DNA from 2 places in the Sporosarcina sp. SAFN-015 genome. Region 1 is predicted to be linked to the other one. Evidence: predicted binding sites of a transcription regulator. Region 1 holds the regulator's gene; the other holds the start of a gene.

Region 1 (5,074 bases):
GGTAGCTTTAGAAGTTGGATGCATATCCAACCGATGAATAGGGAAATGCCGCCGAGCAGGGCTGCCAGTAGCCACTCTCCGTCCAAAAATGTATCTACGGTCAAGTATAATAGAGCGATGCCAAACGCTCCGAAGCCGATAAGGGCAAGATAATAATAAACTTTTTTAGCTGCTGACATTTTACCTGGCAGCTTATCGGCGCTAAAAACATTCGTCTGCATAATAGCTCAACTCCTTTCTCTCTTGTCTTGTACGGAAGTTCGGGGTGGTAGGATTCAAAAACTTGGTCAAAAAGATGAATCGTTTTGCTGCTTCATCCGTATAGTTAGAGGAGATAAATTTTTAATAGAAAAGAGTGTTCATATGATAAATTTACTGCTATTTTCAATTGTCGTCGGTATCGTTTCCGCGATGATCATCGTGCCGTTCACGTCGGTTTCTAAAGAGGGGAAACCAGCCTTTAATCGAATTGGTGCATTGTCTGCGACAGTAGGGCTCATGGCAGTTCTCACATTCGCCCTTTATTACGTCACGAATCTGGACAGGAATTGGACGTCGCTATGGGCTTTATTCCTTGTCGTAGCTGTAGCGGGAGTCGTGCTTGCAACCGGGAAGGAACGAAGCGCCAAAATTGTCCTGTTATTGGCTGCGTTAGCGGGAAGTGCGTTCATCCTTAGTGCGCCGCTATTTAATGCAAATCAAAAATATAAAGCGGTTGAAATGGATCAACAAGTGGAAATCAAAGCGTTTGACGAAACGAAGACGCCTGCAAGTGTACCGCCAAAATTTGCTCGGAATAAAATGAAGAAGGCATTCGGCCAAGTGCCGAATACGAGTTATTATGAGCTCGGCAACTTGCAGATTCAAAAAGTGGATGGGAAATTTGTCTATATCGCGCCAGTTGAATTTTCGGGATTCTTCAAATGGATGAACGGGAAGACGACACCTGGCTACTTCACGATGAGCGCGACCGATTCGGCGGACAATCCGAAGTTCGTGAAAACGGAAATGGCCTATACGCCTTCATCGTACTTCCATAAACAAGTGGAGCGCCATATGCGGATGGCGGCGCCGGATCTCATCTTTTACGGCGATGTGCAGCTTGAAATTGATGATGATGGAAAGCCGCATTATATACGTTCCTATGGGGAATTCATTACAGCGAGAAACGGTTTTGACGTCCAAGGGGTCGTCATGGTAGATCCGGGTACGGGTGAAGTGAGCCGATATCCGCTTTCGAACGTCCCTGAATTTATCGATGGGGCGGTTTCACCCGAAGCGGTCAGCTTGCAAAACAGCTACTTCGGAAAATACGTTCACGGATTCTGGAATTCAATCGTCGGGAAGAAGGATGTGAAGCTGCCTTCAGACGAAGGGACGGAGTCGAATGTCAGTCCGGTGTTCGATGAAAATGGCCATATGTATTATTTCACTGATTTCACAAGCCCGAAAGAAGGCGTCGACTCGATGCTTGGCTATGCATTGACGGATGGCCGCACAGGCGAAGCGACTTACTATACTGGCAATCTGGAAGAGTCGTATATGGACTCGCAAGGTACGCTTCAAATTATTGAAAAGAAATTCATCGAGAAGAAATGGACCGGAGAAATGCCGGTGCTCTATAACTTTTACGGAGAGGCGAGCTGGTTGACGCCGGTTCTTGACTCAAACGGCTTCCTGCAAAATTACTTCATCGTTTCGGCAGCAAACCCAGAAATCTCCGTGTACGCCAATTCACCGAATGAAGCGTTGAGGCTATATAAGACGGCACTGCAACGCGGGGGAAGCACGGTCGACGGCAGCTCGAACGCCGAGGAAGGAAAAGCGTCTGTCAACGTCGTCCGAGTGTATAAGGAACGCGCCGGCGACGCTACACTCATTTCGATCCTTGCAGACGACGGCCGGAACTTCATCGTTTCCACCGAAGCTGTTCCGTTAGCAATCTACATCCAAGAAGGCGACCACCTCGCCATCACGTATTACGAAACAGGCGAGCTCTTCCTGCCTGTTAAGGAACTGAAAAACGCTACGATTGAATAAAAAAAGGCAGCCTCCTGGATATCGGGGGCTGCCTTTATACGTTAATGAGCGATTACGACGAATTATGAGCCGTTCGTAGCCTTTATACGTGTCTACTTCGGGTTATGGACTTTTACAGTGTTTTATGGACATTTCTAGCGGTTTATGGGCTTTTACAACGACTTATGAGCTTTTCCGGCAATTTATTATTGGAAAAGGGTGTAAGGAGTTTGTTCAAAAGGGCAGACTGCACCTATGCGAAAATAACAGCCGTTTGCCTCAACTGTTACGAACCGCCCTTTCGAACAGAACCCACGAAGAGGAAGAAGAGGTCAGACAAAATCCTCAACTACCTTATTACCCTATTTTTTAAACCTTAAACATTAACAGCTGACAAATTTATTCGCTATTAATTGAATGGAAGATAGATTTTTCTGTTAACTTGCATATAAATTGCGCGCCAGATGTATTTTCATGTACAATTAAGTCAAAGATAGTCAAAGTCAATGGCTTAGCACCGTGAGAAAAGAGGTGACATCATGCGAAACATTTCTGACATTATTGAAGGGTATTTAAAGGCAATTATCGAAAAAGAAGATAGCGGGACTGTGGAAATCAAACGGAGTGAGGTCGCAGAAAAATTTCAATGCGTGCCTTCACAAATTAATTATGTCATCAACACCCGCTTCACCGTCGAACGCGGATACGCAGTCGAATCAAAGCGCGGAGGCGGTGGATACATCCGGATTTATCGCGTCCAGACGAATTCGCATAAGGAATTGATCGAACATATTTTAGAAGGAATACAACATGGCGCAACATATGCAATGGCTGAAGGAATCATCTACAGGCTATTGAACGAAGAAGTCATTTCGGAGAGAGAGTCTAGGCTCATTTTAGCTGCGGTGGACCGGACGACGCTCCATTATCCGCTGCCGGAGCGCGATCTTATCCGAGCGCGGATTTTGCAGGCGATGCTATCAACTCTAATCTATAAGCAGCTTGGATAGTGAATTTGACGAATACGAGGTGCAAAATATGCTATGCGATAATTGCAAAGAACGACCGGCTTCCGTGATTTTCACCCAGGAAGGCATGGGCGGTTCTACAGAACGGCATTTATGTGAGAAATGTGCGTTTCAAACACAAATGTTCCACTTTGACCCGAATCAGGAACCGTTGTCGATCCAACAATTCCTTTCCCATTGGTTTGGTGGAAGTGAATCAATGCAGCCTTTTCAGCAGTCTAGGGAAAGCACGTCCGAAGGACCAACTTGCCCCGATTGCCAATTAACGTTCAGGAAATTCCTCGATATAGGCAAGTTCGGTTGTCCGACGTGCTATGACTCGTTCAGGGAGTATTTGCCGCGAGTTTTCAGCAAGCTCCATAATGGTCATACGACACATGTCGGAAAAATTCCGGTCTCCTTTAACGAACGATTTGCCTTGAAAAAGAAAGTCGAGGAAATCAGGCTGAAAATGCAGGAAGCGATCGAGGAGGAACGATTTGAGGATGCCGCCGCGTTGAGGGATGAAGCGAATGCGCTGAAAGAGCGTTTAGCGGAATGCGGCGATGGAGGTGGTGACAGCCATGTCAATTAATAAATTCATGAAAGGTGCTGTCACTGGATGGATGACATCGCATGGGGAGCATGCGGATATCGTCATGTCGACAAGGATCCGCTTAGCCCGGAATTTAAGGGGATATCGATTCCCGATTGCGTTCACAGTTGAAGAGGCGCAGAAAGTCGACTCGCAAGTTTCGGCCGCCTTGCTTACTTCCGATGAAAAAGGGTATGCCTATATGAAGATGTCAGAACTTCCGGCAACAGAAAGACAAGTGCTTGTTGAAAAGCATTTGGTCAGTCCGCAATTGACAGACCCTAAGCGACATGGAGCGGTTGTACTGTCGGAGGACGAGACATTGAGCATCATGCTGAACGAAGAGGATCATATCCGCATTCAATGCATCTATCCAGGATTCCAGCTTGAAAATGCATACGAGCATGCAGATTCTGTCGATAACTATTTAGAGGATAAACTTCCCTATGCTTTCGATGAAGATTTCGGCTACTTGACGAGCTGTCCGTCAAATACGGGCACAGGCATGCGGGCGTCGGTCATGATGCACTTGCCTGCTTTAACGATCACAAAGCAAATTGAGCGCATTATTCCGGCCATTTCAAGGCTAGGCATGATTGTCAGAGGCAGCTACGGAGAGGGAAGCGAAGCGCCGGGCAATATTTATCAGGTTTCGAATCAGACGACTTTGGGCAAACCGGAGAAAGAGATTCTTTCTGATTTGAAAAATGTAGCGCTCCGGCTGATCGCCCACGAAAGGCGTTCGCGTGAACTTCTTCTTTCCAAATCGCGTATTGCACTAGAAAACAAGCTTTTCCGCTCGCTCGGCATTATCTCGTATGCTAGATTGCTGCCTTCTGGAGAAGCGGCACGTTGTCTATCAGACGTCCGTCTGGGCATTGATTTGGGAATAATCGAGGATGTAGACATGTCCATTTTGAATGAATTAATGATTTTCATGCAGCCTGGATTCCTACAGCAATACGCAGGGTCGGAATTGACTGCGGAAGAAAGGGATATATTTAGAGCTAATCTATTCCGTGAACGTTTGCGTTCGGAACAGCAAAGGGAAGAAAATAATAAAGAAAACTGAGCAATAGTTTTGCAACGGATTTTTCTGTTTATTATAATTATGTCAAAGAAGGTCAAAGTCAATTTATTGGAATTGGATTGCTACCTGAACTATTGGAATAGAGTAAGAGGAAGTCCTATTATTTCATTTCAATAGTGGGAAAGGATAGACGTTACTTATAGAAGGAGTGGAAGAATATGATGTTCAATCGTTTTACACAGCGGGCTCAAAAAGTCCTGCAGCTTGCACAAGAAGAAGCGATCAGACTGAAACATGAATCGATCGGCACTGAGCATATCTTATTGGGTCTCATACGGGAAGGCGGCGGCATCGCCGCGAAAGCATTGGAAGCGATCGACGTCAGCTTCGAAACGATTGAAAAGGGCGTGGAGAGCCTTGTTG
Region 2 (5,074 bases), on a different contig from region 1:
AAGATTTCGGAAGAAGAACCTGTTCAAATGGACAGCGCAATCGTGGCCGAATTAAAATCCATCTGTGAAGATAGAGGAGTGGCTTGGATCGAAATGCCAAGCGGTGCAGGACATGATGCGATGAACATGGCGTCCCTTAGTCCGACAGGCATGATTTTCGTCCCGTCAAAAGACGGAATTAGTCATAATCCTGCCGAGTATACGTCTATGGAGCAACTAATGGAAGGGGCGGAAATATTGCGCGCTTTCTTATTGAAACAGGCGAAAGTAATCTAATTAGTTTTCAGTAATTGCGAGGACTTAGTGCAACGTCAATCGGGCGGTCTTGGCGTCATATCAGGCGGTTCGTACGATAAATCAGGCGGTTCGTATGAGTAATCGGGCGTTCGTGGCGCGGTATCAGGCGGTCTTAGCGTTATATCAGGCGGTTTGTACGATAAATCAGGCGTTCGTGGTGTGTTATCAGGCGAATTGTATGAGTAATCGGGCGGTCCCAGTGCAAATGAAATATCAAAAATAAAAGGGCATCTCTCCGTAACGTAGGAGATGCCCTATTTTTATTCCTCATCCTGAAAAAGATGATACAGCAATCGTTCCCGGTCATCGAAAAACTGTTTCATAATCGAGTAATGCTCCGTTTCCTCCAACGTCGTTTCGTGGATTCCTTCTTCTGTAATTTGTACGATTTTGGAAAGCGGGTGCGCCATGATGATCGGTGAATGGGTAGAAATGATGAACTGGGATCCTTTCGTAACAAGTTCGTTGATTCGCGCAAGCAATGAAATTTGACGGAGCGGGGACAAGGCAGCTTCAGGCTCGTCCAAAATATATAAACCGTTCCCCCTGAACCGCTCCCGGAACACGGCGAAAAAGGATTCCCCATGCGATTGCTCGTGAAGAGATACCCCTCCAAACGAATCAATGACCTTGGGGCCGGAAAGAGGGTCTTGGTCAAGCTCTTCGATATTTGTCGCCACATTGTAAAACGTCTCTGCACGGAAGAAAAAATGGTCCCTCGCCCGTTCCGTTCCTTTGACAAGTCGAATATATTCGTCGAGTTCCGAATGGGAATCAAAACTGGAAAAATTGAAATTCAATGTCCCGCCTTCGGGGTTAAAACCATACGCAATCGCGATTCCCTCCAGCAACGTCGACTTGCCCATTCCGTTTTCCCCGATCACATACGTAATATTCGGATGAAGCTCCAATTCGTGCAAGTTCCGGACGAAGGGAAGGGTGAAAGGGAATGTGCCATGCGGTATCTGTTCCTGCTTCAAACGCACGGCCTTTATGTATTGTGAAAATGAATTCAAAAGTGCCAATGGAAATCCCCCTTATTTTATTCGCCATCAGTCTCGACAATAGAATGAACGCCGATTGACTCGCTTGCTCGTGTGACACCATCACTTCCCAAAGCCTGAATCGAAATACGGTCGTGGAATATCCTATCACCGAACTCCCATGTAATAGACCATCCGTCACTTCCATCTATGTCGTAACCGATGAGCGTTCTTTCAGCCCACGTCCCAGTTCCAGTTTCGGATATCCAAAATAGTACGGTTTCCACATTTTCAACTTCCGCAGAAATCGTCATTGTATGGACACCTTCCGGAACAATAAACCAATTATGTTCCTCTTCTAAATCTGTACTAACCTTTAGTATTCGAGCGCTGCCATCGCTGACTTCAGATTGATCGGCTGAAGCGTCTACAGCTTCTTCTGGTTGTTTTTCATCTACATGACTACAAGCAGACAGTATTAGTATGAGTAGTAACAAAACTATAGAATTCTTTCGCACATTACCCTCCAATAAAGATGACTTTGGCGTTCGCTACAGCTAAAGCGTCTCTTCCAATTTCTGGATCTTTGAGTCTGAAATTAAATAAACATCGCCAACAATATCGATTTTGCCTCCTTTTACACGGACAGCGCAATCTTTGTTTGACGCATAAATAGGTATTTCTTCCGATAGGGGAGATAGTTCGCTTTGAACCAGTTCCATATTATTTTCAAGATCAAAATGAGACAAGACGGAAAAATTGTCAAGACCGATTCCGTCGTAAACAGAGCTTATTTCAACTTCATCTCCAAAATTTTTCGAGCATAACCATTTAGCGGACATATTGATTGCTCCGGCGCTTGCGCCCATCACAACGGCGCTGCTTTTTTTAATCGAATCCGATAATTCATATTCCATCAAAAAACCATGTTGAGTAAGTATATTGCCACCCAGCAAGAAAATGACGGAAGCATTTTGAATGATCGTTTGGGCTTCTTCCTTTTGCATGCGGTAATTAAGTAAATGATACTCATCAAACAAAATGCCAGCCTGATCGAGCCACGAGCGTTCAGTAGCACCATCATCTTCATAAATAGATGGATTTGAACTTATCATAGCAAGCGATTTTCTATCAGTTATATCCTCCTGTAACACCCTACTCAGATTATCTGAGAAAAAATTAGTAAACCAACCTAAATAATAGTGAGATTTCATAAGTGTCTCCTTAGCAAAATCGATGATTACATATCATCTATTAGAAAAACTATATTAACTTCATAGTCAAGATACAATTCTGATTATACACTACAACTGCGTATAAGCTTAAACGATCGCCGCTTTACAGGCACCTACTTTAATCAAACAAATAACTTGAAAGTCAAAGTAGGTCAGAGTATAATAAAGTCATAAGTCAAAGATAGTCAATGTCAAATACTATAAATGAACGATCTATATAAGGAGGAAATGGCTTATGAAATGTCAACATTGTGGTAAAAACGAAGCGACAATGAGCTTACGACTCCAGGTGAATCATCAACGGATGCAAATGAACTTATGTCACACATGTTTTCAAGAAATCCAAGGACAAATGAAGATGCCGTCCTTTGGCAAGGATGCCAATCAATTTTTCCAAGCGAACGGCAACCCTCAAGCCTATACACAAGTTAAAGAAGTCGATGAAAATCAAGGAAACGGCTTGTTAGACCAACTTGGTAGAAATATATCAAACGACGCCAAGGAAGGGAAAATTGACCCGGTCATCGGCCGCGATCAAGAAGTGAAACGCGTCATCGAGACATTAAATAGAAGAAACAAAAACAATCCTGTTCTCATCGGGGAACCGGGTGTCGGTAAAACTGCGATTGCAGAGGGTCTCGCAGTGAAAATCCATGAAGGCGATGTTCCGGCGAAACTGTTGAATAAACAAGTGTACGTGCTTGACGTAGCTTCACTCGTCACGAATACCGGAATCCGCGGTCAATTTGAAGAGCGGATGAAGCAGTTGATCGAGGAGATCGAGAACCGGAAAGATACAATCGTTTTCGTCGATGAAATCCATCTTCTCGTCGGCGCAGGTTCAGCGGAAGGCTCCAAAATGGATGCAGGGAATATCCTGAAACCAGCATTGGCACGCGGAAGCATGCAGCTCATCGGGGCAACGACGTTGAAAGAATACCGTCAAATTGAAAAAGACGCTGCACTCGAACGCCGCTTCCAGCCGATCATTGTGAAAGAGCCTTCTGCTGAAGACGCCATCGCAATCTTAAACGGGATTAAAGACCGCTATGAAGCGTTCCATGAAGTGCGTTATTCAGATGAAGCGATTCGAGCATTCGTTACATTATCACAACGCTATATCCAAGACCGATTTTTGCCGGACAAGGCAATTGATTTGATGGATGAAGTAGGGGCACGCTTAAATCTAAAACATTCTTCGGCAGATGCTGAGCAAATCGGAAAACGACTAGAAGAAATTGTTCAACAAAAAGAACAAGCTGCGGACATGGAAGACTATGAAAAGGCGGCAGCGTTGCGCCAAGAAGAAATGCAATTACGTCAACAATTGGAAGAAGCCGAACAAGGCGAAGCGTCTCTCTATGAAGTGACTGTTAAAGATATCGAGGAAATTGTAGAAGAAAAAACAGGCATTCCGGTGACGAAACTGCAAGCATCGGAACAAGCGAAAATGTTAGACCTTGCAGAAAACCTACGTAATAAAGTAATTGGACAAGAAGAAGCAGCCGATAAGGTTGCCAAAGCAATCCGCCGTAGCCGTGCAGGTTTGAAATCGAAAACGCGTCCAATCGGATCATTCTTATTTGTCGGTCCAACGGGTGTCGGTAAAACGGAAATTACGAAAGTGTTGGCAGAAGAACTATTCGGTTCCCGTGAAACGTTAATTCGCCTCGATATGAGCGAATACATGGAGAAACATGCCGTCTCTAAAATAATCGGCTCACCGCCAGGCTACGTAGGTCACGAAGAAGCGGGCCAATTAACGGAACAAGTTCGCCGCAACCCGTATTCGATTTTACTATTGGATGAAATCGAAAAAGCGCACCCGGACGTTCAACATATGTTCCTTCAAATAATGGAGGACGGACGACTAACGGATTCGCACGGTCGAACAGTCAGCTTCAAAGATACGGTCATCATTATGACAAGCAACGCCGGAACAGGAGAGAAGAAAGTAAGTGTCGGGTTCAATCAAACCGCACATGAATCCGTCTCCATGATGGAATCGCTAGGTAACTATTTCAAACCTGAATTCCTGAATCGTTTCGATGCAATCGTCTCGTTCAATGAATTAACGGAAGACAATCTACTCGAAATCGTCGACTTGATGCTCGTCGATTTGGAAGAAGCGATTGAAGAAAATAACATCGCGATTTCCATTTCGCCTGAAGCGAAACGGGAATTGGTGAAGCTCGGCTACGACAAACGCTTCGGAGCAAGACCACTTCGCAGGGTCATCCAAGACAAAATTGAAGATCCTTTGACAGATCTTATTTTGGAAGAAGACCATATCGAAAAAGTATATGTAGACGTTGTGGACGAAGAAATCTTAGTAAGTAAAGCTTAATACGAACAATAAACCCCTTCAGGCTGTAAAAAGCTTGAAGGGGTTTTGCCGTTTGTATGATATGCACTACAGCGATGCGCCAAATATTCCTAAATACTGTTGCTGTAATGCAAATCCATTGTTTTCCCATCCTAGTGTATTCAACATATAGCCAAGGCCATCCGCATGATATCTTCCGGATATTTTTTGATAGGCTAGAAGCTCGTAGACGC

The links. Region 1 encodes CtsR, which represses protease genes until heat stress. Its sites were predicted from a motif close to ATGGTCAATAAAGGTCAAACA; they were not measured.
Region 2: ACR65H_RS16890 (ATP-dependent Clp protease ATP-binding subunit) is a predicted target of CtsR. The motif match lies at 2,654-2,674, and genes of this name have one in related genera.

The regions. Positions count from the first base shown of each region.
Region 1 covers NZ_JBPFDR010000002.1:273,832-278,905, forward strand. The annotation lists gene ACR65H_RS04350 (hypothetical protein) at 1-221, opposite strand, end outside; gene ACR65H_RS04355 (hypothetical protein) at 364-2,040, shown strand; gene ACR65H_RS04360 (CtsR family transcriptional regulator) at 2,559-3,029, shown strand; gene ACR65H_RS04365 (UvrB/UvrC motif-containing protein) at 3,058-3,621, shown strand; gene mcsB (protein-arginine kinase McsB) at 3,611-4,693, shown strand; gene clpC (ATP-dependent protease ATP-binding subunit ClpC) at 4,870-5,074, shown strand, end outside.
Region 2 covers NZ_JBPFDR010000011.1:69,758-74,831, forward strand. The annotation lists gene ACR65H_RS16870 (Zn-dependent hydrolase) at 1-276, shown strand, start outside; gene ACR65H_RS16875 (AAA family ATPase) at 558-1,313, opposite strand; gene ACR65H_RS16880 (hypothetical protein) at 1,340-1,798, opposite strand; gene ACR65H_RS16885 (Type 1 glutamine amidotransferase-like domain-containing protein) at 1,838-2,494, opposite strand; gene ACR65H_RS16890 (ATP-dependent Clp protease ATP-binding subunit) at 2,751-4,862, shown strand; gene ACR65H_RS16895 (YybI family spore inner coat protein) at 4,929-5,074, opposite strand, start outside.